DNA from 2 places in the Beijerinckia sp. 28-YEA-48 genome. Region 2 is predicted to be linked to the other one. Evidence: predicted binding sites of a transcription regulator. Region 2 holds the regulator's gene; the other holds the start of a gene.
The links. Region 2 encodes HrcA, which represses chaperone genes, less so after heat shock. Its sites were predicted from a motif close to GTTAGCACTCNCNNNNNGNGAGTGCTAAC; they were not measured.
Positions count from the first base shown of each region.

Region 1: a site for HrcA is predicted at 12,393-12,421, ahead of groES (co-chaperone GroES). Genes of this name have one in related genera too.

Region 1 covers NZ_FNSI01000001.1:2,937,911-2,952,696, forward strand. Annotated here, with positions in the region: gene BLW50_RS13995 (TIGR02301 family protein) at 21-467, opposite strand; gene BLW50_RS14000 (NUDIX hydrolase) at 495-938, opposite strand; gene pdxH (pyridoxamine 5'-phosphate oxidase) at 948-1,562, opposite strand; gene BLW50_RS14010 (RT0821/Lpp0805 family surface protein) at 1,604-2,113, shown strand; gene BLW50_RS14015 (ATP phosphoribosyltransferase regulatory subunit) at 2,218-3,366, shown strand; gene hisG (ATP phosphoribosyltransferase) at 3,363-4,328, shown strand; gene BLW50_RS14025 (glycoside hydrolase family 3 protein) at 4,403-5,488, shown strand; gene BLW50_RS14030 (GNAT family N-acetyltransferase) at 5,493-6,002, shown strand; gene bfr (bacterioferritin) at 6,065-6,544, opposite strand; gene BLW50_RS14045 (ABC transporter ATP-binding protein/permease) at 7,370-9,475, opposite strand; gene BLW50_RS14050 (integration host factor subunit alpha) at 9,554-9,928, opposite strand; gene groL (chaperonin GroEL) at 10,330-11,970, opposite strand; gene groES (co-chaperone GroES) at 12,027-12,314, opposite strand; gene BLW50_RS14070 (PaaI family thioesterase) at 12,646-13,119, shown strand; gene BLW50_RS14075 (ABC transporter substrate-binding protein) at 13,212-14,189, shown strand; gene BLW50_RS14080 (Bug family tripartite tricarboxylate transporter substrate binding protein) at 14,698-14,786, opposite strand, start outside.
Region 2 covers NZ_FNSI01000001.1:3,154,817-3,169,602, reverse strand. Annotated here, with positions in the region: gene BLW50_RS15045 (HoxN/HupN/NixA family nickel/cobalt transporter) at 1-743, opposite strand, end outside; gene BLW50_RS15040 (non-heme iron oxygenase ferredoxin subunit) at 979-1,296, shown strand; gene arfB (alternative ribosome rescue aminoacyl-tRNA hydrolase ArfB) at 1,319-1,741, shown strand; gene BLW50_RS15030 (hypothetical protein) at 1,886-3,133, shown strand; gene BLW50_RS15025 (ABC transporter ATP-binding protein) at 3,168-5,027, opposite strand; gene BLW50_RS15020 (alpha/beta hydrolase) at 5,158-6,249, shown strand; gene BLW50_RS15015 (fasciclin domain-containing protein) at 6,320-6,877, opposite strand; gene BLW50_RS15010 (ABC-F family ATP-binding cassette domain-containing protein) at 7,198-9,006, opposite strand; gene pgi (glucose-6-phosphate isomerase) at 9,213-10,853, shown strand; gene hrcA (heat-inducible transcriptional repressor HrcA) at 10,866-11,951, opposite strand; gene BLW50_RS14995 (hypothetical protein) at 12,081-12,719, opposite strand; gene BLW50_RS14990 (acyl-CoA dehydrogenase) at 13,123-14,346, shown strand; gene BLW50_RS14985 (phosphoenolpyruvate carboxykinase) at 14,435-14,786, opposite strand, start outside.

The sequences.
Region 1 (14,786 bases), 220 kb from region 2:
CGCTACGCGGTTACCGCGCCTTAGCCGCCGTAACGGTTGGAGACCTCGCGGACGATCTTTTGCCCCTCGTCCAGGTAGCGCTGGATGATGAGCTGCGCGTTGGGCGTGCAGGAGCGGTAGGTCTGCTCGTAACCACGAAAGCCACGGTTAAAGGCGCCGGCCAGGCGCTCCTTGCGGGCTTCCGTCAGGCCTTCGGCCTCGATCAACGCGGTCATTCGCCGGCGCCATTCAGCGCTGTCGTTGGCCCCGCAGAGATCGCGCAGAAAGGCGAGCGCGCCGAGAAGTTCGGAAAGGCGCAACAATTGCCGCTCATAGGGCGCGGCCGATGTGTCGGGCGCAGGCGCCGCGGGGGCTGGCGGCTTTTGCTGCGCGCGAGCGCCGGTTGCCAACGGCCCGGCCTGAAACGAGGCCAGCACCAGAGCGAAGCTCAGGGCGACTGAAAGGAGGCGCGCCGATCTGTCCGTCACGGTCTTATCCACCCCGCCCTTTTCGTCTCACGCCGGCTTGTCGACGAGGGCGCGGGCGCTGACGAGCAGTTCCGTAAGCCCCTGCGTCAACGGGATCGAGGCATAATGCGCTTCGTCAGCCCAGATCACCTGGCCCAGCTCATCCCCCGCAGCGCCTTCTCCTGCGAGCCAACGCGCCGCGAAGGACGCGATGACATAATGGCGTTTGACGCGGCCATCATCGTCGCGGTTGATCACCTCACGCCAGCCATTGAAGGCGACGATCTCGGCGCGCACGCCGGTCTCTTCCTCGACCTCACGCAAGGCCGCCTGTTCGAGCGTCTCGCCGGTTTCGACGAGACCGCCTGGCAGACTGAATATTTTATCGAAAGGTGGAAGACGCCGGGCGCCAAGCAAAACCTTGCCGCCGCGCCAGACAGCGGCGCTCGCGGCGAGGATGGGACGGGGCGGATAATCGCGATTGTCAGTCATCATAAAACCTTACGGGAACAGCCGTTCCTTGCGCCAGTCGCCTTCCGGCTTGTCACGACGAAATGTGATGCGATCGTGCAGGCGGAAGGGCCGGTCGTGCCAGAACTCGATCTGTACGGGCTTGATGCGAAAGCCAATCCAGTAAGGCGGACGCGGCACCTCGCCGACGCCGAATTTCAACGTATAGGCGGCGATCGCCTTCTCGAAAGCGAAGCGCGACTCGACCGGGCGTGACTGCTGGCTGGCCCAGGCGCCGATGCGCGCATCGCGCGGCCGCGAGGCGAAATAGGCATCCGATTCAGCGTCCGTCACCTGTTCGACCGGGCCACGCACGCGCACCTGTCGACGCAGGCTCTTCCAATGGAAATTGGCCGCGGCGTGCATGTTGGCGGCGAGCTCGCCGCCCTTGGCGCTTTCGCGATTGGTGTAGAAGACGAACCCGCGTTGGTCCCAGTCCTTCATCAACACCATGCGCACATCCGGCAGGCCATCGGGGTCGACCGTCGCCAGAGCCATGGCGGAAGGATCGTTGGGCTCGGATTTAATGGCCTCAGTGAACCAGTCGCCGAAAAGGGCGAATGGTTCGGCAACGTCGGTGAAGTCACCCGCTGTTAACTGGTTCAATGTTTAACTTTCCTGGCAAGTTTTTTGTAGTGGATTTTAGAGTGCGCGTTTTGCCCTTCTCAAGCTTTGATATAGGCGAAAACCGTCGATTTGTCGTCGCGGGCTTTCGTTCCATTACCCCGGCCGGTCTGTTGATCGGCCTCGCCATCAGTCTCGGCGGCTGCGCCACCGCGATTCCGCTCCCCTCTTTCATTGCCTCCAAGGAAGATCCCGACGTCACGGGCTCAATCCGGCAGGTCTCATCCGTGTCGCCCTCGCCGCTGTCATCGGACCTCGACGCCGAGGATTGGCGCCGGGCCAAGGGCGCCATGAGCGTCGCGCTCGACCCCCAGGGCAACGGCATGCCCGTCTCCTGGGACAATCCAAAATCGGGCGCCAAAGGGGTTTTCCGCCCGGTCGGCGAGGCCAAGCCGGTGGATGACAAGATTTGCCGCTCCTTCGTCGCCGATCTGTCTGGCTCCCACCCGGAACAGTCCCTCCAGGGCACCGCCTGCCGCGACAAAGGCGGCGATTGGGCCCTGGGACCGGTCACCCCCTGGAAAAAGGCCTGATCGGGCTGAAACCGGGCACATATTTCCGTTCACCCTGCAGCGCAAAACCGTTCGCCTCAACGCCCCTCAATTGCTAAGAGAAGGCGCAAATTTGAGGATTTACCGTGACTGCGCCGTCCCAGGGTCAGACTGCCAAGGATCAAACCACCGAACGCGAGAGCGCGCTAATCGCCCGCCTCGTCACGGCGGGCTACGTCCGCGCCGAGCCATCCATCCTGCAACCCGCTTCGGTCTTTCTCGACCAGTCGGGCGAAGACATCCGTGGCCGTATCTATCTGACAACCGACGCGTCTGGCGCCGAATATTGCCTGCGGCCTGAATATACCATTCCGGTCTGCCGCGATTATCTGGCCTCGTCCATCGCCGGCAAACCGGCCGCCTTCTCCTATCTCGGCCCGGTGTTCCGCTACCGGCCGGCCGGCCCGGTCGAATTCAACCAGGCGGGCCTGGAAAGCTTCGGGCGCAGCGACCGCGAGGCGGCCGACGCTGAAATCTTCACAGTGGCGCTGGAAGCCGCACGCGCCGCCCATGCCGGGCCGCTGACGGTGCGCATCGGCGATACCGGGCTGTTCACCCGCCTGCTCGACATTCTCGACCTGCCGCCTGTGTGGCTGCGCCGCATCCGGCGCGGCCATGCCCGTGGCCAGACGCTCGACGCCCTGTTCGCCTTGCCGGAAAACGGCAATGGCGGCGATCATTCCGGCGTTCTTGCCGCGCTTGAGGGCACCGACAAGAAAGGCGCACGCGCGCTGGTCGAAGACCTGTTGTCGATCGCTGGCATTTCCTCAGTCAGCGGCCGCACCGCTGGCGAGATCGCCGAGCGTTTTCTCGAACAGGCCTCGCTCAAGGCCGGCAGCGCATTGGCAGCCGAGAAGCGCGTGGTCATCGAACGCTATCTCACCATCGCCGGCAATCCCGACGATGCGGCGCGACAGTTGCGCGCCCTGGCGGATGACACCAAGCTCGACCTGACGGCCGCGCTCGATGCGTTCGAAGCGCGGCTCGGCTTCATCGCCGCGCGCGGCTTCGATGTTGGCGATCTCCAATTCTCCGCCCGCTTCGGCCGCAATCTCGATTATTACACCGGCTTCGTCTTCGAAGCGCAGGATCGCTCGCGCACCGACAACCGGCCGATCGTCGGTGGCGGGCGCTATGATGGACTTTTGAAGACCCTCGGCGCCAGCGCCGACATTCCGGCAGTGGGCGCCGCCATCTGGTGCGACAGGCTCGATGTTGTGGGAGCCAGCGCATGAGCAATCTCGTCATCGCCGTGCCATCGAAAGGCCGGCTGCAAGAGAACACCGCGAAATTCTTCGGCCGTGCCGGGCTGACCTTGGTGCAGGGCCGTGGCGCGCGCGACTATCGCGGCATGATCGCGGAAGTGAGCGGCGTCGAAATCGCTTTTCTCTCGGCCTCCGAGATCGTCTCGCAACTGGCCTCCGGCAATGTCCACATGGGTGTCACCGGCGAAGATCTGGTGCGTGAGACGATCGCCGATGCGGACGCACGCATGGAACTGCTGCAGCCGCTCGGCTTCGGCCATGCCAATGTGGTCGTCGCCGTGCCGCAGGCTTGGATCGACGTGAAAACCATGGCCGATCTCGACGATGTCGCCGCCAATTATCGGGCGCGGCGCGGCGAGCGCATGCGCGTGGCGACGAAATATATTCATCTGACGCAGCGCTATTTCGCGCAGACCGGCGTCACCGATTATCGCATCGTCGAATCGCTTGGCGCGACTGAAGGCGCACCGGCGGCTGGACAGGCAGAACTGATCGTCGACATCACGACGACAGGCGCGACGCTACGCGCCAATGCGCTCAAAGTGCTCGATGATGGCGTGATGCTCGAGTCACAAGCCAATCTCGTCGCTTCCGTGAAAGCCGATTGGAACGAGGCGACCAAACAAGCCGCCAAAAGCATTCTCGGCCGCATCTTCGCCGAGGAAGAGGCGCGGACATCGCGCGAAGTGCGGGCACGCCTGCCCGACAGCGCCGCCGCTTATGCGCAGCAGGCTGAAAGCCTGTTCCAGGCGCGCGCCATCTTCGGCAGCGCATCGGACATCGTCTCGCTGATCTGTCCGGTGGAGCGCACGCCAGCCCTGGCCGATTGGTTGATCGCGCAAGGGGCACAGCATGTCACCGTCGGCTCGCTTGATTATGTGTTCAGCGCCGTCAATCCTCTCTACGAAAAACTCGCCCGACGAATCGGCTGAAAGATAACGGCTGGCTCGCCATAATCTCGACGCGACGACCCCACACGGTGCGGCGCTTCCACGGGGTATGATTCATGAGCCTGTCTCGCCGCCATTTCCTTGCCGCTACGTCCGCGTTGGCCGCGCCTTATGTAACGCGCGCCAGCGCCGCTGCCGATGATGCGATGATCGGCCAGATGCTGATCCTCGGCTTCTCCGGCACTGCGAGCGATGCGGGCGGCGCGCAAGGGCTGGCACGGCAGATCGCGGCAGGCCAGGCGGGCGGTGTCTGTTTCCTTGGCCACAACACCCGCTCGCGCCAAGGGATCGAGAGCCTGACGCGCTTGTTCGGTGGAGCCGGCCGGCAATTCAAACCGCTCATCGCCGTCGATCAGGAAGGCGGCGCGGTGCAACGGCTCGGCGCCAAGAGCGGCTATAATGCCGTGCAACCGGCGCAAGCCATCGCGGCGCGCGGGGAACCGACCAATGCCGAACGCGTTTACGCGGCCATGGCGCGCGAGTTGAAATCCGCCGGCTTCAATCTCAATCTCGCGCCGGTGGTTGATCTGGGCTTCGAACCGCGCAATCCGATCATCGCCAAATGGGGCCGCGCCTTCGGCCAGGATGGCGCGACCGTCGCCAAATATGCGTCTGCCTTCGTCGAAGGCCATCGCAGCGCCGGCGTGCTGACAGCGCTGAAACATTTTCCCGGCCATGGCTCGACGCTGGGCGATAGCCACGAGAAGCCCGTCGACCTCACAGCGACATGGAAACCGGAAGAACTCGAACCGTACCGGCGGATGGCGCGCAGCGGTGATATCGATATCGTCATGAGCGGCCATCTCTCCCATGCGCGCCTCACCGGCGGCGAACCGGCGACCCTGTCGCGCGCGGCCATCGAAGGCGTGCTGCGCCGTGACATCGGCTATCAAGGCGTCGCCATGACGGACGATCTCGACATGGCGGCGATCCGCTCGTCCTACACGCTAAGCGAAGCGGTGATCCGCGCCATCTCCGCTGGCAACGATCTGTTGCTCTTGTCGAACTCGCGCACGCCCGATCCCAATCTGCCGGCGGCGCTCATCGCCTCGGTGAAGGAGGCGGTCGCCACCGGCCGCATTCCAGCCGGCCGGATCGAAGCTTCGGCGGCACGGATCGGTAGCCTCAAGCAGAGCGTCTAGCATCGTGTCAGCCTATGAGTTCGCCCTCGCGGGCCAGGCGGATATCGAGGCCATTGCCACGCTTCTACAGGCCAATGAACCCTCGCGCGGCGGTTCGCTGACCGGCGAATTTCCGCGTGAGAAAGTCGAACACATGGTCCTCCAGGGGCCCACGATCGTGGCACGGCACGAAGGCCACGTTGTTGGCGTGCTGTTCAGCGCCGCGAAAGATCTCAATCGTGATATCGCTGTGATCAGGGCCATGTTCGCAGCGTGGCCCGGCGCCCCGGACGCCTATCAATACGGACCCGTCTGCATCGCCGCGTCAGAACGCGGCAAGGGCCTAATGCCCCTGCTCTATCAGGCGCTTCAGAAACTTCATCCTGGGCGGGAAGCCGTGCTCTTTATTCGCGCTGACAACGCAGCGTCGATACGCGCCCATGAACGGCTGGGCATGCGCAAGATGACATCGTTTCTTCTCGATGATGTTGAATACGGCGTCTTCAGCGATCGCCCCGCCGCGCCACCTAGCTAGCGCGCAAGCAAAAGGCGGAACCGCATCGCGGTCCCGCCTTGTAAATTGGCGCTGTCGAAATCTTACGAGTCGAGGCTGCCGATGTGCTTCTGGCTGTACAGCTGGATGCCGACCTGGCGGATCAGCTCCTGCTGGGTTTCGAGGAAGTCGATATGCTCTTCCTCGTTCGACGCCAGTTCCTCGAACAGCAACTTGCTGACGCGATCGTTGATTGAGGCGCAATAAGCGGCGGCTTCCAGATACAGGGCCCGGGCGCTCATTTCCGAGGCCAGGTCGGAGGAAATGATTTCCTCAACCGTCTGCCCGATCTTTAGCGGATCGAGCGTCTGCATGTTGGGGAAGCCTTCGAGGAACAGGATGCGGTCGGTGAACTTGTCCGCATGACCCATTTCTTCAATCGATTCCTCGCGCCATTTCTTGGCGAGATCGTTGAAGCCCCAGTTCTTGAGCATGCGGTAATGCAGCCAATACTGGTTGATGGCAGTCAGCTCGCTGCGCAGCCCCTTGTTCAAATATTCGATGACTTTGCGGTCGCCCTGCATGCTCGATCCCCATGGACGGATTCTTGGAAGAATCGGTCCGCCGGTGGATCAGAGCGCGAGCAACTCGGCCTCCACCTCAACCGGCTTACCGTTGAGCGCAGGGATACGGCCTTCCTGTTCAACGATCAACGATTGAATGGTGATGGCACAGCGTCCACACTGTGGAGAACAGCCAAGACAATCATAAACTTGTTTCGCGCAACGAATGCCCTTCGCCCGGTCGCAGAGCACACCGCGGACGTCTTTGTCTGAGAATACGTTGCACGAACAGACGATCATCTTTTTGGCCGCCCAGTTTAGAATTGTTATAAATTCGCTTTATTAACAGCAGGTTATATCTCTCTGCCTTCAGGCGTAACAGATGGGGATTTGTCACGTCAATGTCAATTTTTCGCTCCGACGGCCACAAATAGGGTCCTATGCACAGCGACAGGCGTGACGCGCTCACAACTCAATTGTGAACGATTATTACAGAGGATCACTTTTTATAACGATTCAAAATTGGGAGTATTTGCGAAGCATTCTCAGGCACCGAATCCAACGGAAAATCGCTATTTTGGCCTGTCTCGACAGCCAAACCACGGATTCCCGACTCCCAGCACCTGCATCCGTTCTATATGGCGGCGGCCCTGGCGGCCGAAATCGGACAGCAACCGTGGCGCTCTTTGAGACAGCGCGCCAATGCGGGGCATGAAAAATCCGAGAATCGCCTGATCATAACGGGGCCGAATTCTCCAATTCCCCATAGCGTCATGGCTTAGACAGAGGCCTAGCAGGCAGGCGGCCGCACCTTTCAGCCGCCAGCCAAGCCCTTAGACGCCCGCGTCAGGCCGGCGACGGCACGAACACGCCGTCGGACGCCGGCTGCATCTCGATGCGGCTGTCGTGCATGCCGATCAGCGTGGAACGATGGCCGATAGAGACGATCGAGGTGTTCGGCAATTGCTGGCGCAACATGGCGTAAATCTCCGCCTCGAGCTTCTCGTCCAGCGCCGACGTTGCCTCATCGAGGAAGAGCCAATCGGGCTTGTCGAGCAAAGCGCGGGCGATGGCGAGCCGCTGCTGTTCGCCACCCGACAGGCGCTGGCCCCAGTTCTCATCGTCGTCGATGCGATCCGCGAAGGGGCCAAGCTGGGCCAGCTTCAGGGCTTCGCGCACGGCTTCGTCGGAATAGGTTTCGGCGGTCGCGGGATAAGTCGCCGCCGTCTTCAGAGAGCCGCTCGGGACGTAGGGACGCTGCGGCAGCAGCATCACCTTCGCGGTGGAGGGAATGTCGATGCGGCCCTGCCCATAAGGCCAGATACCGGCAATAGCGCGGAACAGGGTGGACTTGCCCGAGCCTGATGGGCCGGTGACAAGCACAGCGCTGCCGGCCTTCAAGGACAGGGCCTTGGCACGCACGATCTCGCGACCATCGGGCAGTTTGAGAGAAAGACCTTCAATCGCCAGATCTTTGCCGGAGGCAGGCACAACATCGATATGCGGCGGCGTGGTGCCGAGCGTGCGCGCCTTGTGCAGCGCCTCGCTGAAGGTGGTGAGACGATCGACGTTCGCCTTGTAACGCGCGATCAAACGATAGCGATCAACAAAGTAGCTGAGCGCGTCCGCGACCCGGCCGAAGGCACCCGCCACCTGGCTCATCTGCCCCAGCGTCACCTTATCGGCGAAGTAATAGGGCGCGATGATCACGTAAGGCAGGATCGGGCTGATCTGGCCGTAGAAAGACGTGAACGTGTTCAGCTTCATGGCCCGGCTGACGATGCGGAAATAGTTGGCGACCAAGTCAGTGAAGCGGCCGGAGAGGATCGAGAGTTCCGAACGCTCGCCGCGCAGCAGCGCCACCTGTTCGGCATATTCGCGCAAGCGCGCCAGCGAGAAGCGGAAGTTCGCTTCGTATCTTTCTTGCGCGAATTCCAGCCGCACCAGAGGACGACCGATCCGATGCGTAATCCACGTGCCAAAAGCCGAATAGGCAAGCGCCACCCAGAACGGCAGCCCTGGTACGACAATATTGGTTCCGGGAAGAACGAACTCCGCCGGCATCGACCACAAGATCAAGGAAAAGGAGACGAGCGTCGAGATCTGCTGAATCAGCGTGATCGAATAGGAATAGGTATCGGTGAGATAACTCCTGATGTCCTCAGCGATACGTTGGTCGGGGTTGTCGGCGCCATCGCCGATCAGCCCCATGCGGTAGATACCGCCCTTGCCGAGCCAGGAGGTCGAATATTGCTTGGCGAGCCACTGCCGCCAGTAAATCAGCAATGATTGCTGGAAGAAATATTCGATCAGATTGCTGATGATCGCAATGACGGCCCAGAACGTGAAAACAGTGAGGAGCAGCGACCAGAAAGCGGCCTGATCCTTGTTCTGAATGGCGTTGAACCAATCGCGATTGAAGAAGCTCAGGCGCACCGAAATGCCGACCTGCAGCTGGTTGATGACGACCAGCAGCATGATCAGGGCCGTGCCCAGGTGACGCTCGCGCCAGCCGCGGTGACGCAACCAGGGCATGGGCGCCGCGATCGGATCGGCCGCTTCGAAATAGGGGTCGGCCAAGCGGGTGATCTGGCCAATCACCGGGATATAGGACAGGCCGTAGATGATGAGGCCGAAGACCGCGATGGTGATGCACAGGGTCGACGGTGGCGTGGCATCCGCCAAAAAGGCTGGCCAGAAGCCGCGGCTCGACGACGCGAAGGCGAGCGCCAGGAGGACATATTCGAAAGCAAAAAGCCGCAGGAATATTTGCAGAAAAGTAGAGATCGTGGCGCCGCGCAGAGTGACGTAGGCCAGCGCCAAGCCAACCGCGCCGACCCCGATCAGCCCCGGATCAACGGCTATTCCTGAGATTTGAGAGGCACCTGAGCCGACACCGGCTGCTAGACATATGACCGCCGCGAGTGCGACCGCACCACCCAGAACCTTCATGCAGAAACTCTCGCGCGAAGAGAGCCGGCGAGCGCCGGCTCGCAAGCGAGAATCGAATGATTCAACGGTTGCAGGCTATCACAGGTCCGCTGGACGCGCAGATGAAGTTGGCGTGTGCGGGACAGGGTCCGCATCGTCTTCGTCCCGGCCGGTGAATTCTTCACCATTCACGGCCGCAATGAGGCGCGGCGATGGCTTGAAGGTGAGGACCCGGCGAGCCGTGATCGGATATTCCTGGCCAGTCTTCGGATTGCGGCCAACGCGCGGCCGCTTCGCCCGCACATGGAAAGTGCCGAAGGAGCGCAGCTTGACTGTCTCCCCCCCTTCCAGGGCGCCGCAAATTTCCTCAATAGCCACTTCGACGATTTGCTTAGCCTCTACCCGCGAGAGTCCCGGGCCCGTCACATAAACCGCGTGCAGAAGATCGGCACGGGTAAGTGTCTTGTTCGTCATTGTCGTATCGCCGCCTTTGAAGTGATGAACACCCGCGAGTACGCAAGAACAACGCACATGCCATTTGCAACGCGCATCCTGCCTCAGTGACCGCCGCTACTCGGTCACCGCCCCCGGCGGTTCGTCTTCATTCCCCTCGAACTGAACGCTTTTAAACATGCAGAGTCAAAGGGAAAAAATACAATCTGCATTCAGGAGCCCGGCAATCCACGACGCTTGCACGAAACATTGCATTTGAGCAAAAGCCTCCAAACAGGCCTTCCCAAGCACAATAATTTCCAACGTGGGCGGTTCCGCTTGGTTCCGTCGCCTCGCGATAAATTTCGCGGCGACCGGCCTCGCGACAAAAAACAGGCCGCGCACGGAGCGCGGCCTGCGATATTGGAACCGACAGAATGGACTTAGAAGTCCATGCCGCCCATGCCGCCGCCGCCCGGCATCGGGGGCATAGCCGAATCCTTCTTCGGCTTGTCGGCGATCATGGCTTCCGTCGTGACGAGGAGGCCGGAGACCGAGGCTGCGTCCTGCAGAGCCGTGCGGACGACCTTCGCCGGATCAACGATACCGGCTGCGATCATGTCGACGTACTCTTCAGTCTGAGCGTTGAAGCCGAAGGTCTGCGACTTGTTCTCGCCGATCTTGCCGACAACGATCGAGCCTTCGACGCCCGAGTTCTCGACGATCTGACGGATCGGCGCTTCCAGGGCCTTCAACACGATGTTGATGCCGGCCTGGACGTCCGAATTGTCGCTCTTCAGCTTGGCAACCGCGCCCTTGGCGCGCAGCAGCGCAACGCCGCCGCCCGGAACGATGCCTTCTTCCACCGCAGCGCGGGTGGCGTTCAGAGCGTCGTCAACGCGATCCTTCTTTTCCTTGACTTCGACTTCCGTCGCGCCGCCGACGCGGATCACCGCGACGCCGCCAGCGAGCTTGGCGAGACGCTCCTGGAGCTTCTCACGGTCGTAGTCGGAGGTGGTCTCTTCGATCTGAGCCTTGATCTGGGAAACGCGACCTTCGATGTCCTTCTTCTTGCCGGAACCGTCGACGATCGTGGTGTTTTCCTTGTCGATACGCACCTTCTTGGCGCGGCCGAGCATGGCGATCGTGACGTTTTCCAGCTTGATGCCGAGGTCTTCGGCGATCATCTGGCCACCGGTCAGGATGGCGATGTCTTCCAGCATGGCCTTGCGGCGATCGCCGAAGCCCGGAGCCTTGACAGCCGCAACCTTGAGGCCACCGCGCAGCTTGTTGACGACGAGCGTGGCGAGGGCTTCGCCTTCGACGTCTTCAGCAACGATGATCAGCGGCTTGCCGGTCTGAACGACGGCTTCGAGCACCGGCAGCATCGGCTGCAGCGACGACAGCTTCTTCTCGTGGATGAGAATGTAGGGGTCGTCGAGTTCGGCGATCATCTTCTCGGCGTTGGTAATGAAGTACGGCGAGAGATAGCCACGGTCGAACTGCATGCCTTCGACGACGTCGAGTTCGGTCTCGGCGGTCTTGGCTTCTTCAACCGTGATGACGCCTTCGTTGCCGACCTTCTGCATCGCCTTGGCGATCATGGCGCCGATGGAGGAGTCGCCGTTGGACGAGATGGTGCCGACCTGGGCGACTTCGTCCGAGGACTTGATCTTCTTGGCGCGAGCCTGGATGTCCTTGACGGCTTCGGCGACGGCGAGATCGATGCCGCGCTTCAGATCCATCGGGTTCATGCCGGCGGCCACGTACTTGGCGCCTTCCTTGACGATCGCCTGGGCGAGAACCGTGGCGGTCGTGGTGCCGTCACCGGCGGTGTCGTTGGTCTTGGAAGCGACCTCACGCACCATCTGGGCGCCCATGTTCTCGAACTTGTCTTCGAGTTCGATTTCCTTGGCGACCGTGACGCCGTCCTTGGTGATGCGCGGGGCGCCGAAGGACTTGTCGATGACGACGTTACGACCCTTGGGGCCGAGGGTCACCTTCACCGCATTGGCGAGGATGTCGACGCCACGGAGCATTCTCTCGCGTGCGTCGGCCGAAAAACGTACTTCTTTAGCTGCCATAACTTCAGTCTCCTGGACTTAATTGGCTGAAATAACGTGAATTAAGGGGCCGGCAATTAGGCGATAACGCCCATGATGTCGGATTCCTTCATGATCAGGAGGTCCTGACCGTCGATCTTCACTTCCGTGCCGGACCACTTGCCGAACAGGATCCGATCGCCCTTCTTGACATCGAGCGGAACCAGCTTGCCGGCTTCGTCACGAGCGCCCGAACCAACGGCGACGATTTCGCCTTCCTGGGGCTTTTCCTTGGCGGTGTCCGGAATGATGATGCCGCCCTTGGTCTTCTCTTCGCCATCGAGGCGCTTGACGACGACCCGGTCGTGCAGAGGACGAAACTTCATGTGAGCATTTCCTGTAGCTTGCGGGTCAGGGCCGGTGCGACCGGCCTCCGCCCCCGGTTGCGTGACATGGGGGACGTTATTAGCACTCGCCATTAACGAGTGCTAATAACGCTGCCGAGGAGATAGGAGAGGCTGGGGAGGGAGTCAAGAACGCTCGGGCAAAGAATCAGGCCGGGACGGAGACCATCAGATCCACGCGCAAAGGTTTGCACGTCCGAGAGCGAAGACGAACCGAAAGATGGGCTAAAACGATTGCCTTTCTATGACGACTGGACGGCGGTTCGAAGACCAGCGATGGTTCACCTCTTAACCATTTTGGGAGTTCTCCCCTGTGTCCACCCCTGCCCTCGCCGTTCTGCCGCCGGATCAGCTCACCGCGCGCCCGGGCCTCGACCTGCTGAAAGATATGATCGCCGGTAAAATACCGGGACCGCCGATCGCCCATACGCTTAATTTCCGGCTGGCGGAGGTCGAACACGGCCTGGTCGTCTTCGAGGGCGAACCGCAGTTCGAGTTCTATAATCCGCTCGGCACGGTGCATGGCGGCTGGACCGCGACCCTGCTCGACAGCGCCATGGCCTGCGCCGTCCATTCGACACTTGCCGCCGGACAGGCCTATACGACGCTTGAGTTCAAACTCAATTGCGTCCGACCGATCACCAAGGACACCGGCCTGGTGCGCTGCGAGGGCAAGATCATCAATGTCGGGCGCACGATTGCGACGTCGGAAGGCCGGCTGGTCGACAGCAAGGGCCGCCTGCTGGCCCATGGCACCGAGACCTGCCTGATCTTTTCGGGGAAATGAGCTTCCGCCTCTCCCGGCCATTGCAACAGGCGCGGTGACGCGGGATCATGCGCCCGCCGGAGGCACTCAAAAACTCTGGACGGGGAGGAAATATGTTCAATTGCCTGACGCGGGTTGCCGCTGCCGGCCGCTTTGCCATTGCAATAAGCCTGATCACAGCTCTGAGCGCACCAGCGGCCGCCGCCGACAAGGTGCGGGCCGGGACCTCCGGCCTGGCGCTGCTGTGGACCTTCATCGACAGCGGCACGAAAGCCGGCATCTGGCAAAAATACGGCATCGAGGTCGAGCGGGTGGCGCTGGCCGGCGATGCGGTGATGCAGCAGGCGCTGACCTCGGGCGACCTCCAGTTCGGCTTCGGCTCGGGGCCTGGCATGGGCTACCACTCGAAAGGCGTGCCGGCGATTGGCGTCGCCGCTGTCGCCGGACCGCCCTACAGTTTCATGATTACGGTGGTGCCGAACTCACCGATCCGCACCGTCGACGACCTGAAAGGCCGGCGCATCGGCGTCACCACCGCCGGCTCGATGACGCAATGGCTGGTGCGTGAACTGTCGCGCCAGAAAGGCTGGGGTCCAAACGGCATTATCGATCTACCGATGGGTGCGCCGCGCACCCAGCTTGTCGCCATGAAGTCAGGCGATCTCGACGGCACCGTCACCACCGTCGAGACAACGGCCACTTACGAGGAACTGAACGAAGCCCGTGGCGTGGTCGAACTCGGCGAACTGGTGAAGGACTTTCACACGCACGTGCTGTTCGCGCGCACCGCGCTGATCGACAAAAATCCGGATCTCGTCACGCGCTTTCTCAAAGGCTGGTTCGCCACCGTCGCCTATATGAAAGCCAACAAGGCTTTCGCCATCAAGGAATCAGCGGCGGCGATGAAATATTCGGAATCAGCGATTGCCAAGGCGATGGACGCGCAGTTTGCAATGCTCTCCGATGACGGCGCCTGGAACCCCAAGGCCATAGATAAGATCAGCTCATCGCTTGTCGAACTCGGCATCCTCGAAAAGGAACCGCCACGCGACCAGCTCTATACGGATCGCTTCGTGCCGGTGAAGCCGTAAGCTCCCCCAAGGCGATAGCGACAGCTTCATCACGAAAAAGCACCAGCCCCTGGATAGGTCCAAGACTCAGCAGGACTCATTCAGAGGCTGGCCTCAATGGATCAAAGTCTACGGACGAAGCCCCATTTTGCGCATGCAGGCCGAATAGACGTCCGCGCGTGCTTTCGTGTCGGGATCGTCAGGGCCCGTCGGTTGAGGCACGATTTTATGCGCTTGCGAGATGCATTGCCGAATGGCGTCTCCTCGCGCCGTTCTGGCCGAGGCGTAAGATAGCGTCATCGTGATAGAGAGTGCTGCAAGAGCGTAGAGCGCTAGATACTTCATGGCGTCTCCAATCGCGTTAGTGTCGCCACCCCGTCAATCGGCCTCAGATTTTTGACAGAGCTTGCATCCGCAAATCGCTTAACGCCGGCCTGTTCACTCGGTTGCATGTTCTACATCAAAAAACTTATAGTTGAAGACTGCAACTATGCGCTGTGGCCGTGCGGCTTCTTGAACTTAAGCACGCTCAGTCGAGCTTGATGCCGGCATCCTTGATGATACGCCCCCAAAGGGCGGCTTCATCGGCAACGATTTTGCGGGCTTCGGCCGGGGTCG
Region 2 (14,786 bases):
GCGAACAGCACGGGAAACACCATCACCGTTGAGAGGGACACGCCGTCGGCCGCATTGGCGGCGGCGAGCGAGAACAGGCCGATCTCCGTGGCGGTATCGAAGCCGAGGCCGAACAGGAAGCCGAGCGGGTACATGTGCCAGCTCTTGGAAATGCGCGCGAACAGCGGCCGCAGCAGGCGTGCCAGGAAGCCGTGCCGGCCGACGACGGCGTCGAGATCCTCCTCGCGATAGCGTCTGGTGCGCTGGGCATTGCGAAAGGTCCGCCACACACCGATGAAGATCGCCAGATTGGCGATGCCGATGACGAGCAGAAACAGGGACGAGACCATCGTGCCGATCAGCGAACCGATGTCGCGAAACTCTTCCATCAGTCCATTGGCGCCCGACGCCAGGAAGGCGATGACGAGACAGGCAATGATGACGACCGTTGAATGGCCGAGTGCGAACCAGAAGCCGACGGTCGCCGGCCGGCCACCGTCCTGCAGCAGTTTGCGGGTGACATTGTCGATGGCGGCGATGTGATCCGGGTCGACCGCATGGCGCAGACCCAGCACATAGGCGAGGAAGGCCGTACCGAGCATGACCGGCTGGTCGCGGAAAACCGCGAAGGCCCAGAGCCAGGCGGCGATGTTAGCCGTCAGAAGCACTGTGTAGAGGAGAATGAGGCGCTGGCGCAGCCCGTGCTTGGGCTCGATGGCCAGCCGACTGGCTATCCCTTTCGTCAGGCCTGGCGCCAGCGTCATTGTCTGTGGTCTCCATCCCTGGACCGGGCTGTCCGATGTTATGATGAACAGCCAAAAACTGCCTAACAGGGCTATAGGGAGGACGTCTGGTCCCGTCAATCGATCAGAAGGTTCAGGCAAGAACCATTCCGGCGAGAACCGCTTGGGGCACAATAATGCAGGCCCGCCCGGCAGGCTTGCCAGCGGCGGCGGCGCTCAGTAAGCGAGGCGGAACTCACAATAGCCGGAGGAAACGGTGTCTGAAGCGAATTTGGTGTTGCTGTGCCGGCAGGACGAATTGAGCCCCGGCGACAAGAAGCGGGTGGCCTGTGACGATGGCGATATCTGCGTCTACAATCTCAACGGTCAGTTTTACGCGACCTCCGACCGGTGCACCCACGGCCTGTCCAGTCTGTCGGAAGGGGAAATCGTCGATGATGAAATTGAATGCGCCATGCATTTTGGCACATTTCACATTCCCAGCGGCGAACCGCGTCAGTCCCCTTGCAGTGTGGCGCTGAAAATCTATGAAGTGAAAGTCGTCGGCGACGAGGTGTTCGCCGTTTTGGCCTGAGGCAACGGAGGAGTGGCCTGGCATGATCCGCGTCACCCGCTCCATCGTCCTCGACGATAACGAGATCGAGCTCAATTTCGTCCGCGCCTCCGGTCCCGGTGGGCAGAACGTCAATAAAGTGGCGAGCGCCGTCCAGCTTCGCTTCAATGTTGCTGGATCGCCAAACCTAAGCGACGACGTTCGCCAGCGACTCGTGGCCTTGGGCGGGCGCCGGATCACCCGCGATGGCGTGCTGGTGCTCAGTGCCGATCGTTTCCGCACCCAGGAGCTTAATCGCGCCGATGCGATGGAGCGTCTGTGCGCGCTCATCCGCGAGGCGTCGATCGCCCCCATCCCGCGACGGCCGACGCGTCCCACCCTGGCCTCCAAACGTCGCCGTCTGGATGGTAAAAAACAGGATTCGCAGCGAAAATCGCTGCGCCGCACCCCGGTTAAGGACGACTGACAGAAGTCACGGATCACGTTGCGCTTTTGCCACGACTGTTGCTGCAATCGCACAGTTCCTGGGCACCAAGCTGTGTAAAGTCATCAAGGCGACGTTTCGGCGTCGCGAAATTGCAGTGTTGCTCTCACAGTTCGCAGTCACGTCATGCCCGCCACAGCCCGCCACCAGCAGGCCGATTTTGCCGCCGAAGCCGCGCAACTGATGCTGAGGCTTGGATTGGCGATCATTTTGATCGTCGTGCCAACCGGGGCGATCTATTCGCGGCGGCTCCTGTTCACGCTCGTGCCTGTCGGCGTCGCGATGATCCTGCTCGGCGCTCTGCTGGCCCCCAGCCGCCACACCCTATTGCCGTCCCGACAGGTGATGTTCTCGCCGGTCGTGCAGGCGCTGGTCCTGCTGTTGGTCTGGGTCGGCCTGTCCCTGCTGTGGACACCATTTCAGGGGCTGGCCTTGGAGCGCTATGGCAAGACGGCGGCGACGGTGGCGCTGGCGGTGGCCGCGATCTTCATGCTGCCGGGGCGCACGCGCACTTCCAATCTGAACCTGATGCCGATCGGCGTCGGCATCGCCGCCATCGCCACGATCGCCGTCGCCATCGCTTTGCCGCCGGAGCTGCGTGAATTGCCCGATCCCGAGGGCACGTCGATTGAGCGTGCCGCCCTTGGCCTGGTCGTCTTGGTCTGGCCGGCGCTGGGCGCGCTGGCGGTGCGCGAGCGCTGGGCCTCGGCCGGCGCGCTGGCGGTGGCCACGGCAGGGGCCGCGACCGTCGTCTGGGTGCCAGCGGCTTTGGCTGCCATGGTCGTTTCCGCCCTGGTTTTCTCGATCGGTTCGTCCAATCCGCGCCGCGTGTCGAGAATTCTCGTCGTCATTTGCGCCGGTTTGATTCTGTTCGCACCGGCCCTGGCGCTGCTCGGCCAGTATTTCCTCGCCGGCCACTTGCCGCCGGCGGTCTCCGTCTGGGCGCAGCCTTATTTCCTGTGGGCCGAACTGATCCGCATGGAAGGCTGGCGCGTGCTGACCGGCCATGGGTTCGACATGACGGTGCGCGGCCTCGCCTCGGGCTATCTGCCGGCGTTCACGCCGCGCAGCCTGCTGTTTGAAGTCTGGTATGATCTCGGCATTGTCGGCGCCATCGCCATGGCGACATTTGTCTCGCTCGGTCTGCGGGCGGCTGGCCGCCTGCCGGTGCCGGCGGCGTCCTTCATGCTGGCGGGCGTGGTTTGCATCCTGGTCGTGGCCTTCTCGGGGCTTGCGACCATGCAGATCTGGTGGATCACTCTGATCTGCATTTCAACGATCAGCTTCACCTGCGTCATCAATGCCCAGGCGCGCACGGTGCGGCCGGCGGCGCGCGTGGTGACGGACGCGCCGGTGCTACGGCCGCGGCCCTAGAGTAAATCGCGTTTTTATCGAAACGCGATTTTGCCTAGGATCTTCGTGTTGATGCGTTTTCTTCGCGCGAACCGCTCGTCGCTTCGCTCGAAAATGCTCGGAAACTTTCAACACTCTCGCCGAACTGCGAAGCGAAGAAGGCGCGATAGGTGCCGTTGGCGTTGATCAACTGGCTGTGCGTGCCAGACTCCACCGCCTGGCCTCTTTCGATCACATAGATGCGGTCGGCATTGATGATCGTCTGCAGGCGATGCGCCACCACCAGGGTGGTGCGGCCGATGCGCATTTCATCGAGCGCCTTCTGCACCTCGCGCTCGGATTCGGAATCGAGCGCCGCTGTCGGTTCGTCGAGCAGGATGATCTGCGCGTTCTTGAGAATGGCGCGCGCGATGGCGATGCGTTGCTTCTGGCCGCCGGACAGTTGCGCGCCGTGCTCGCCGACATTGGTTTCGTAGCCGCTGCCGAAGCCCATGATGAAATCATGCGCATGGGCTTTCTTCGCCGCAGCGATGATCTCGTCGTCGGTGGCGCCGAGGCGGCCGAGCGCGATGTTTTCGCGGATCGTGCCACGGAACAAGAAGACATCCTGGGAGACGAAAGCGATCTGCGCCCTGAGCGAGGCGAGATTGACCTGCGCAATGTCCTGCCCGTCGATCAGAATGCGGCCAGCGTCCGGCACATAGAACCGCTGCAGCAGCGCGATAATGGTCGATTTGCCGCCACCGGAGGGGCCAACCAATGCCGTCGTCTCATTGGGCTCGACGGTGAGCGACAGGCCGCTCAACACGTCCTCGTCATCGCGATAGCTGAAGCGCACGCTCTGCGTCTCGATGCGCCCGGCGCCAACCTGCAGGGTCGGCAGGCCTGGCTGCGGCGTTTCACTCGCCGGACGATCAAGCACTTCATAGACCAGTTTAGCGCCGACAAGGCCGTTCTGAATTTCCAGTTTCAACCGCGCCAGCCGCTTAGCCGGCTCATAGGCCATCAACAACGCGGCGACGAAGGAGAAGAACGAGCCGGCGTCGGCGCCCTGCACGGTCACTTTCCAGCTGCCGTAGAAAATCACCGCGCCGATGGCAAAGCCGGCCAGCGCGTCGGCGATGGGGCTTGAAGCGGCCATGCCGGCGGCAACGCGGTTCATCGAACGCTCGACCTCGCGGATCGATGTCGCCATCCGCGCCCGCATCGTGCTTTCGAGATTGAACGATTTGACGATGCGGCTGCCCTGTACGGTCTCCTGCATCGTTTCGAGGATCTGCGAATTCCCCATGAAAGAGCGGCGGGCGAACTTGCGCACCTTGCCGATCATGCGTCCGAGCAGCAGCGCCGCCGCCGGCAAGGTCAGGAGCGAGAGGGCCGCCAGCATCGGGTCCTGCACGAACATCACGACGATCAGGCCGATGAGGGTCAGCAGTTCCCGGCCGAAGGCCGTGATCAGCGCCTGCAAGGTGTCGCGGATGGAATTCGGCGCCTGGGCGATGCGCGTCATGAAATCCGACGAGTGCCGGTCATGGAAGAAGCGCATGTCCTGCAACAGCAGGTGATCGAACAGCCGTGCCTGCACTTCCGCGATGATGCGATTGCCGGTCCGCGACAGAACGATGAGCGACAGATAGGTGGCAAGGCCGCGCACGGCGAAGAGGGCGAAGACGGCCCAGGCGAGCAGCCGCAATTCGTGGAAGCGCTCGCCATCGACGATGCCGTTCAGCACGGGCTTCAGCAGATAGGCGGACAGCGCCGTGGCGCCGGCGCCGACCGACAGCAGCAGCGCCGCCATCACGTAAGAGCCGATATGTTGGCGTCCGTGGTCCAGGAACAGCCGCTTCAGCATGTTCGGCGTGTCGGAATGAAGCCAGGGGTCCGGGGCGGATTTCGTCGGGCCGGTAGAAGACATGGCGTGGGGTTACCGGCTGTGGGAGGAGGGGGCAAGTGTTTCGGCAAGTGTCTCGGCAAGTGTCTCGGGAAGTGCTTCCCGCTCGGGATAGGGCGGGTAGGATGTCGCAGAAATCATGTCGGAGGAAACCATGGCAGGGCCGAAACCGGTGGACAGAGAGCCACTTGTGATTGCCAAACAAGGCTATTTTTACGCCGGCGGCTCTTATCGTGACAGTTCTCCCGGCGCGCCCTTCGTCGGTCAGATGTACGTCGAATACCAGATTCCTCAACAGCTTAAGGCGCCACACCCGATCGTGATGGTGCATGGCGGCCAGCAAAACGGCACCAATTGGACGGGCACGCCCGATGGCCGCGAAGGGTGGGCGCAGTATTTCCTGCGCCAGGGCCATGCGGTCTATGTGGTCGACCAGGTGGCGCGGGGCCGCTCGCCCTGGCATCCCGACGTCCAGGGCCCGCTGGCGTCCCTCGATCGCGAATTCGCCGACAGGCGTTTTGCCGCACCCGGGCGATTCGAGCATTGGCCCCAGGCGCGCCTGCATAGCCAGTGGCCGGGCGATGCCACCGCAGGCGATCCCCATTATGACGCTTTCATCGCGACGCAGACGCCCTCGCTCGCCGATTATGCCGAACAGCAGCGGCTCAACAGCGCCGCGCTGCTGGCTTTGTTCGAGCGCATCGGACCAGCCGTCTTGATGGTGCATTCCCAATCGGGCGCCTTCGGCTGGGTGGTCGCTGACCGCAGGCCCGATCTGGTGGCCGCCCTCATCGCCTTGGAGCCGAATGGCCCGCCGCTGCGCGATGTCGCCAATCTCGGCGCGCCCGACTGGTTCGCCGACGAAGGCCGCTACAAAATCTCTGGCCTCGGCGACATCCAGCTGACCTGGGGTCCGCCCTTGGGCGAGGGGGAGCGGCTCGACTATGTACAGGAGGCAGAGGCGTCACGGCCCGATTGCGTGCGTTGCTGGAGCCAGCAGGCGCCAGCCAGGCAACTGCCTCAGTTGGCGCAAGTGAAAATACTCATGCTCACCGCCGAGGCGTCCTATCACGCGCCTTACGATCACTGCACGGCGATCTTCCTGCGCCAGGCGGGCGTGGCGCTCGATCATATTTATCTCGCCGACATAGGCATTCGCGGCAACGGCCACATGCTGATGATCGAGAAGAATTCGGACGAGATCGCTGGCGTGGTGGCGCAATGGCTGGAGCAACAGCACAAATAGCTGCGGGGAATGTCCCGTGCTTTCTCGAAGCACGGAACTCCCATTCCTGCGATCTACGTGAAACGTCTGCTTACATTTTCGGAAGCAGAACGCGATCGATGACATGGACGACGCCGTTCTTTTGGATCACGTCGGCTTGCGTCACCGTCGCGGTGCCGCCGGAAGCATCGGTCACGGTCAGCTTGCCACCACTCGTCTTCAGCGTCAGCGCTTCGCCTTCCGCCGTCTTGGCCATGTGAGAGCCGCCGTCATCCTTGACCATCTTCATCGCGGTCGCAGCCGTCGCATCGGCGGGAATGACATGATAAAGAAGGATCGCTCTCAGCTTATCCTTGTTCTCTGGCTTGAGAAGCGTTTCGACCGTGCCTTTAGGCAGTTTCTCGAAAGCAGCGTTCGTTGGCGCGAACACTGTGAAGGGGCCGGCGCCATTCAATGTATCGACCAAACCAGCGGCTTTAACGGCAGCAACCAGCGTGGTGAGGTTCTTCGCGTTGGGTGCATTTTCGGCGATGGTCTTGCCATCCGACATGGCGGCGCCGCCGACCATGACGTCCTTTGCGTAAGCAAGGCCCGATCCTAGGATCGCCGTCGAAACGACGGCGCCCAACAGTGCGTGATGAATTTTCATTTGAAGCTCCCTGTCATCGCAACGAATTGCGATGCTCTGCGATGGTTCGCATCAGTGATACGACCGGGCCGAGCATTCAGATGAGGCATCGCTTCAATTATTGTGTAGCGAGCACGATGTGGCGCTGGAGCATGGATGAGCTTGCGAGCCGTTAATCGCTGAATATCAACGTTCTGCCTTATGCAGCGGGCTGCAAAAAAAAGCTCGGAGCGTATGGGCGAATTGGTCGTTGCGCGAACCTTGGTGTCGTGCCGGACACGCCGAAGGCGTGATCCGGTATCCAGGGGCAACCGCTTCCGTCAGGAACGATCGAGGGTGTACTACCCCTCGATCTCCTCGCGCAGCATTTCCAGCTCCAGCCATTCCTCTTCGGCCTTCACCAGCTTGTCGGCAGCCTTGGCGAAGGCTTGCGACAATTCGGCGAAGCGCTTGGGATCGCGCGCATACAAGGATGCGTCGTCGAGTTCCTTCTGTCGCGTGGCCTGCTGTGCCTGTAACTCTTCCATGCGCTTCGGCAATGTTTCGAGCGCATGCTTCTGCTTGAACGACAGCCGCTTTTTCGCGCCGGAAGATTGCGATGAGACCGCCGGGGCTGATTTGGTTTTTACCTCGCGCGCGAGCGGTTCGCCGCCGACACCAAAACCGCGTTGCGACAGCATGTCGGTGTAACCACCGGCATATTCGATCCAGCGGCCATCACCTTCGCTGACCACCACCGAGGTGGCGACCCGGTCGAGGAAATCACGATCATGGCTGACGACGATGACCGTGCCGGGATAGTCGGCGATCAACTCTTCCAGCAGGTCGAGGGTTTCAAGATCGAGATCGTTGGTCGGTTCGTCGAGCACCATCAGGTTCGACGGCAGCGACAGGGCGCGCGCCAACATCAGGCGGGCGCGTTCGCCACCGGATAATTTCGTCACCGGCGTGCGCGCCTGTTCGGGCTGGAACAGAAAGTCCTTCATATAGCCGGCGAAATGCTTGCGCTGGCCGTTGACGTCGACCCAGTCGCCGCCACCGCCCGTCAGCGCGTCTTTCACCGTCCAATCCGGGAGCAGCATGACGCGCCGCTGATCCAGCGAAGCGATTTCGAGATTGGCGCCCAGTGTCACCTTGCCTTCATCGGGCGCCAGTTCGCCGATCAGCATTTTGATCAGCGTGGTTTTGCCGGCGCCATTGGCGCCAACAACGCCAAGACGATCACCACGCATGATGCGGGTGGAGAAATCACGCACGATGGCGCGCTCGCCATAGCTCTTGCTGACCTGCTCAGCTTCGACGACGAGTTTGCCGGACAGCTGCGCCTGGCTGACTTCCATTTTCACCGTGCCGGTGACCTTGCGGGCGTCGCGTCGTTCGCTCCGCAGGTCTTGCAGCCGGCCCATGCGCCGCATGTTGCGCTTGCGCCGCGCCGACACGCCGTGGCGCACCCAATGTTCCTCATTGACGATGCGCCGGTCAAGCTTGTGTAGTTCCAGCTCTTCCTGCTCGAGCACTTCGTCGCGCCAGGCTTCGAAAGAGCCGAAGCCTTTTTCGAGCCGGCGTGTGCGGCCGCGATCGAGCCAGACGGTGGTGCGCGACAGGTTTTCGAGAAAGCGCCGATCGTGGCTGATCAGCACCAGGGCGGAGCGCGAGGCGCGCAAGACCTTTTCCAGCCATTCGATGGCGGGCAGATCGAGATGGTTGGTCGGCTCGTCGAGGAGAAGGATATCGGGTTCCGCGGCGATCACCCGCGCCAGCGCAGCGCGGCGCGCCTCGCCGCCAGACAGATTGGCCGGGTTCTCGTCGCCCGAGAGGCCGAGCTCATTCAGGAGATAACGCGCCTTGTAATGATCGTCGGTGGGGCCAAGGCCAGCCTCGGCATAGGCCAGCACTGTGTCGAAGGCCGACAGGTCCGGCTCCTGCTGCAGGTAGCGCACGCTGGCGCCCGGCTGAAAAAAGCGAGTGCCGCCATCAGCTTCCAATTCACCGGCGGCGATGCGCAGCAGGGTCGATTTGCCCGAGCCATTGCGGCCGACCAGGGCCAGCCGCTCGCCCGGTGCCACCGACAGTTCGGCACCCTCGATGAGCGGTTTGCCGCTGATCGTCAGGCGGATATCTTGCAGAAGGAGAAGCGGGGGCGCGGCCATTGATCAATCTGTTGGGTTTGAAGCTGGCTGTCCGTAGCCTGCTTTGCCCCAGGAAGGAACCCTTCAAAGGCGGCCTGCGGAACCCAGCCTCGGGAACCACTTGGGGAACTCTTGGGGCCCTGGCCGATTGCTCGTTCATCAATTGTTGCGGCGGCAGCCTCTAACCTGCCCCGATTCGCCGCAAAAGCGTTTCTGGAGAAGAGTTTATGGCCGAGCAGTCAATTGCCGCCGCTTTCGCCGCCCTCAAGGCGCACAAGACCGGAATGGAGGGCGTCCACACCGCCGATCTGTTCAAAGACGCCGGTCGGTTCCAGAAGTTCCACGCGCGGCTCGACGATCTGCTGTTCGACTATTCCAAGCACCGGGTTACCGCCGAGACCATGGAAAAGCTGTTCGCTTTGGCGCGCACAGCCGATGTCGAGGGCCGGCGCAAGGCGCTCTTTGCCGGCGAACACGTCAATTTCACCGAAGGTCGCGCCGCCATGCACATGGCGCTGCGCAATGTCTCCGGCCGGCCGGTGATCATCGATGGCCACGATGTGATGGGCGACGTGGTCGCCGAGCGCGAGAAAGTTATCGGCTTTGCCGAACAGGTGCGCAGTGGTGCGATCCGGGCCGCCAACGGCGAGACCTTCACCGATGTGGTGAATATCGGCATTGGCGGTTCCGATCTCGGCCCGGCCATGGCCGCGCGGGCGCTGTCGCCATTTAGCGGGCAGGGGCCGCGCGCCCATTTCGTTTCCAATGTCGATGGTGCCGATCTCGCCGACACGTTGAAGACGCTCGATCCGGCCCGCACTCTGTTCATCATCTCGTCGAAGACGTTCACGACCCAGGAGACGATGACCAACGCCGCTTCGGCGCGTGCCGTCATCGCAAAGACGTTGGGCGAGGCCGCCGTCGGCGATCACTTCGCTGCGGTGTCGACCAAGCTCGATCTCGTCGCCAAATTCGGCATCAAGCCGGAGCGGGTGTTCGGCTTCTGGGATTGGGTTGGCGGTCGCTATTCGATCTGGGCCGCCATCGGCCTGTCGCTGGCCATCGCCATCGGCCGCGATCATTTCGAAGCTTTTCTACGCGGCGCCCATGAGGTCGATACGCATTTCGTCGATGCGCCGCTGGAGCGTAATATCCCAGTGCTGATGGCGCTGATCGGCGTCTGGAATCGCGATACCTGGGGCTATGGCTCGCAGGCGGTCATTCCCTATGATCAACGTCTGGGGCGTTTCTCGGCTTACCTGCAGCAGCTCGAAATGGAATCGAACGGCAAGTCGGTGACGCGCTCCGGCGCGCCGGTGGCGCAGCCGACGGCGCCGGTCATCTGGGGCGAACCTGGCACCAATGGTCAGCACGCCTTCTTCCAGATGTTGCACCAGGGCACCGATATCATTCCGGTCGATTTCATCGTCGCGGCGGAGCCGACCGATGCGGATGCTCATCATCATGATTTGCTCGTCGCCAATTGCCTGGCGCAGAGCGAGGCGATGATGCGTGGGCGCTCGCGCGCTGAGGTTGAAGTGCTATTGCAAAAACAAGGTCTCGATGCGGCTGCGATCGCGAAACTGGCGCCGCACAAGGTTTTCGCCGGCAATCGCCCCACCAGCACGATCATGTACAAGCGCCTTGATCCGCGCACCCTTGGCCGCCTCATCGCGCTCTATGAACACAAAGTGTTCGTGCAATCGGTGCTGTGGGATATCAATGCCTTCGATCAGTGGGGGGTCGAGCTCGGCAAGGAATTGTGCAATCGCCTGGCGCCGATCGTCTCCGATAAAACGAAATCGACCGATGGTCTCGATGCTTCGACCGCTGGCTTGATCAACTATCGCCGCAGCATTGGTGCGTAAGGAGAGCGGCGCTCAGCGCCGTTCCATCATGCGCGACACCACTTTCGCGGTGTAATCGACCATCGGCACGATGCGTGCGTAATTGAGCCGCGTCGGGCCGATGACACCAACGACGCCAACGATGTGCTGCGCCCCGTCGCGAAACGGCGCCGCGATCATCGACGAGCCGGAGAGCGAGAACAATTTGTTCTCCGAGCCGATGAAGATGCGCACGCCTTCGCCCGTCTCGGCGCGGGCCAGAAGGTCGATCACGTCCTTCTTGGTTTCGAGATCCGAGAACAGCAGGCGGATGCGCTCAAGATCTTCGACCGCTTTCAGGTCTTCGAGCAAATTGGCTTGTCCGCGCACGATCAATTGCTGGTTCGTGCCGGGGCCGGTCCAGCTGGCCAGGCCCGCATCGATCAGGCGTGCCGTCAGTTGATCGAGTTCGGCTTCCGCCGCCTGCCGCGAGGCGTCGATATCAGCGCGCAATTCGAGAAGCGTGCGGCCACGCAGCCGTGCGTTGAGATAGTTGCCGGCTTCGACAAGCGACGAGGCTGGCAGATCGCGCGGGATCGGCAGGATGCGGTTCTCGACCGATCCATCCTCGGCGACGAGCACGGCGAGCGCCCGGTCAGGATCGAGGCGGACGAATTCAATCTGCCGCAGCCGCGCATTGTCTTTGGAGGTGAGGACGACGGCCGCGCCGCGCGACAGGCCTGACAGCAGCGAAGAGGCTTCCGTCAGCACACCCTCAAGGGTCTGGCCGGTGGAGGCGGCCTTCACCTGCGCCTCAATGCTGCTGCGATCCTCGATGGAGAGGTCGCCGACTTCGAGCATGGCGTCGACAAAGAAACGCAGGCCGAGTTCCGTCGGCAGCCGGCCGGCGCTCGTGTGTGGCGAATAGACGAGGCCCGCGTCTTCCAGGTCCTGCATGACATTGCGAACCGACGCCGGCGACAGGGTGATCGGCATGATGCGCGACAGGTGCCGCGATCCCACGGGATCGCCGGTTTCCAGATAGCTGTCGACAATATGCCGAAAAATCTCGCGCGAACGGGCATTTAGCTTCGCGAGCGAGGCAGTGTCGGCAGTTGGGCGGTCGAAGGATGCGGCCATGACCTTAAGATGACGAAGCGGGAGCGTGGGTTCAAGTGCATATAGCGTTTTGTAGCGTTGGATGGACCCATCAAACGCAACAATGACCCATCAAAAAAGATTTTAGACGAAATCGCGTTGCGATTCCGTCTAGCCGCGTGTTCCACGGTATAGCAGCTCAAACACGTAAACCGCGATCGCGCCATAGATCACGTGGCCGCCCCAGCTCATGAAGGAGAGCGCCGGATAATCGGACAGCAGCAAAAACGGCTGGCCGGCGAGCGGCGCCATGATGCCAAGCGCATTGAACCAGGTGAACGAGCCCCAGCTCAGCGCATCGGCGCTCAGCGCGTGGCGGTTGATCAAGCGTGTCGCCGAAAGCGCCGTGACGAGAAGCCAGAAAAAGCCGATGAACAGCGTCGCGTTGCTGGAGGCCGCGAGCCAGGCAACGCCGAGGGTAAACAGCACCCAGACGGCGATATCGAAGGTTGCCGCCCAAGCGCGAAAGCCGCGCGAGATCACCCAATAGGCGATCGGATAGCCAATAATGCCCACCGCATAGTGCAGGGCTGTCGCTGTCGTCCAGGACACTTCGATGCCGGTCCAGCGGGCGATCAGGGTGGCGACGAGGGCCGGGGGCTCAAGCGGAAAGCCGGCGATCGGCGGCGTGAGCACCCGGGCCCAAAATTCCCAGACAATCAGTCCCGCCAGGCCGCCGGCAAACAGTTTGCCGAGGACGGCCATCTTGGGGATCGGTGGATTCGAAAACGTCGTTGCGCTCACGGTCATGCCCGCCTCCCGATCTTTGTATTTTTCCGGAGATTAGGCGTTTGGCCGATCGGATGCACATCACAAGGTTTCAGGGTGACGTGATGGACCCGTGAAGACTATGATCCGGCGGCGAGGGTCTGATGGTTGGGCTGGCTGATGCCGCGCCCACCTATCGGGCCGCTAACCTATCGGAATGACTGCCGGATCATGTAATATATTGCATCTCGCCGGCCGCTCGGTCGCAAGCCGACAACAGCTGTGAGAGAGTGGCAAAAGAAACGCAACATGGGGATGAATCGGTCAAACTGCGTCGCCCGGCATATTGCCAGATCATGTAATATAATACATGGTGCGCCGCCCAACGAGCTATTCGCCAAAACGACCCTGCAAAATTGTATGGGAAACTGAACTGGAGACTGTCGTGTCCTCATCCGCATCCGCCGCCGCTCCGACCTCGCACGCCGACCGTGCTGCCTTCTCCTGGGAAGATCCGTTCCTGATCGAGGACCAGTTGCAGGAAGACGAGCGGATGATTCGCGACGCGGCCCGCGCCTATGCCCAGGACAAACTGCTGCCGCGCGTCGTCGATGCCTATGCGAAAGAGACGATTGACCACGACCTCATCCCCGAAATGGGCGAGCTCGGCCTGCTCGGCGTGACGATCCCTGAGGAATATGGCGCGGCTGGCGCCAATTACGTCGCCTACGGTCTCGTAGCGCGTGAAATCGAGCGGGTCGATTCCGGCTATCGCTCGACCCTGAGCGTTCAATCTTCCCTCGTCATGCATCCGATCTATGCCTATGGCGACAACCAGCAGAAGCAGAAATACCTGCCCAAGCTCGCCAGCGGCAAAATGATCGGCTGTTTCGGCCTTACCGAGCCCGACGCTGGTTCCGATCCGGGTGGCATGAAGACGCGCGCCGAAAAGGTCTCCGACGGCTATCGCCTCACTGGCTCGAAAATGTGGATTTCCAATGCACCGGTCGCCGATCTCTTCGTCGTCTGGGCGAAGTCGGACGCGCACAAGGGCGAGATCAAGGGCTTCCTGATCGAGAAGGGCACGAAGGGCCTGTCCGCGCCGAAGATCGATGGCAAGCTGTCGCTGCGCACCTCGGTGACCGGCGAAATCGTCATGGATGGCGTCGTCATTCCGGAAGAAAACCTGTTGCCGAATGTCTCGGGTCTGAAAGGCCCGTTCGGCTGCCTCAACCGCGCCCGCTACGGCATCGCCTGGGGCGCCATGGGCGCGGCGGAAGATTGCTGGCACCGCGCGCGCCAGTACACGCTCGACCGCAAGCAGTTCGGCCGGCCGCTGGCCGCCACCCAGCTGGTGCAGAAAAAGCTCGCCGACATGCAGACGGAGATCACGCTTGGCCTGCAGGCCTGCCTGCGCGTCGGTCGTCTCTTTGACGAAGGCCGCGCCGCGCCGGAAGCCATCTCGCTCATCAAGCGCAACAATGCCGGCAAGGCCTTGGACATCGCCCGCGTCGCCCGTGACATGCACGGCGGCAACGGCATCCATGGCGAATATCACGTCATGCGCCATCTCCAGAACCTGGAGACGGTCAACACCTATGAAGGCGCACACGACGTGCACGCGCTGATCCTCGGTCGCGCGCAGACGGGCTTGCAGGCATTCTTTTAAGCGGTTCTTTTAAGCCGCTCTGCTGAGACCCAAACGAAAAGGCCCGGAGCGATGCTCCGGGCCTTCTGCTTTAAAAGTAGTGCGCTGCTTATTCCGCGGCGAGGCGCGAGAACGGTGCGGCTTCGCGCACCTTGGCGTCGACATGGCTCTCGAAGGTGACGAAGTTCTTGCGGAACATTTCGACGAGATGCTTCGCGGTCGAGGCGAACTCCGCCTTGTTCGACCAGGTCTTCACCGGCTCGAGGATATGCGGCTCGACGCCCGGCACCGAGGTCGGCACGGCGAGGCCGAAATAGGGGTCGGTGCGGAAGGTCGCCTTGCTCAGTGAGCCATCGAGAGCGGCGGTGAGCAGACGGCGGGTGACGCGGATCGGCATGCGACGGCCAACGCCTTCCTTGCCGCCGGTCCAGCCGGTGTTGACCAGCCAGCAATCGACCGAA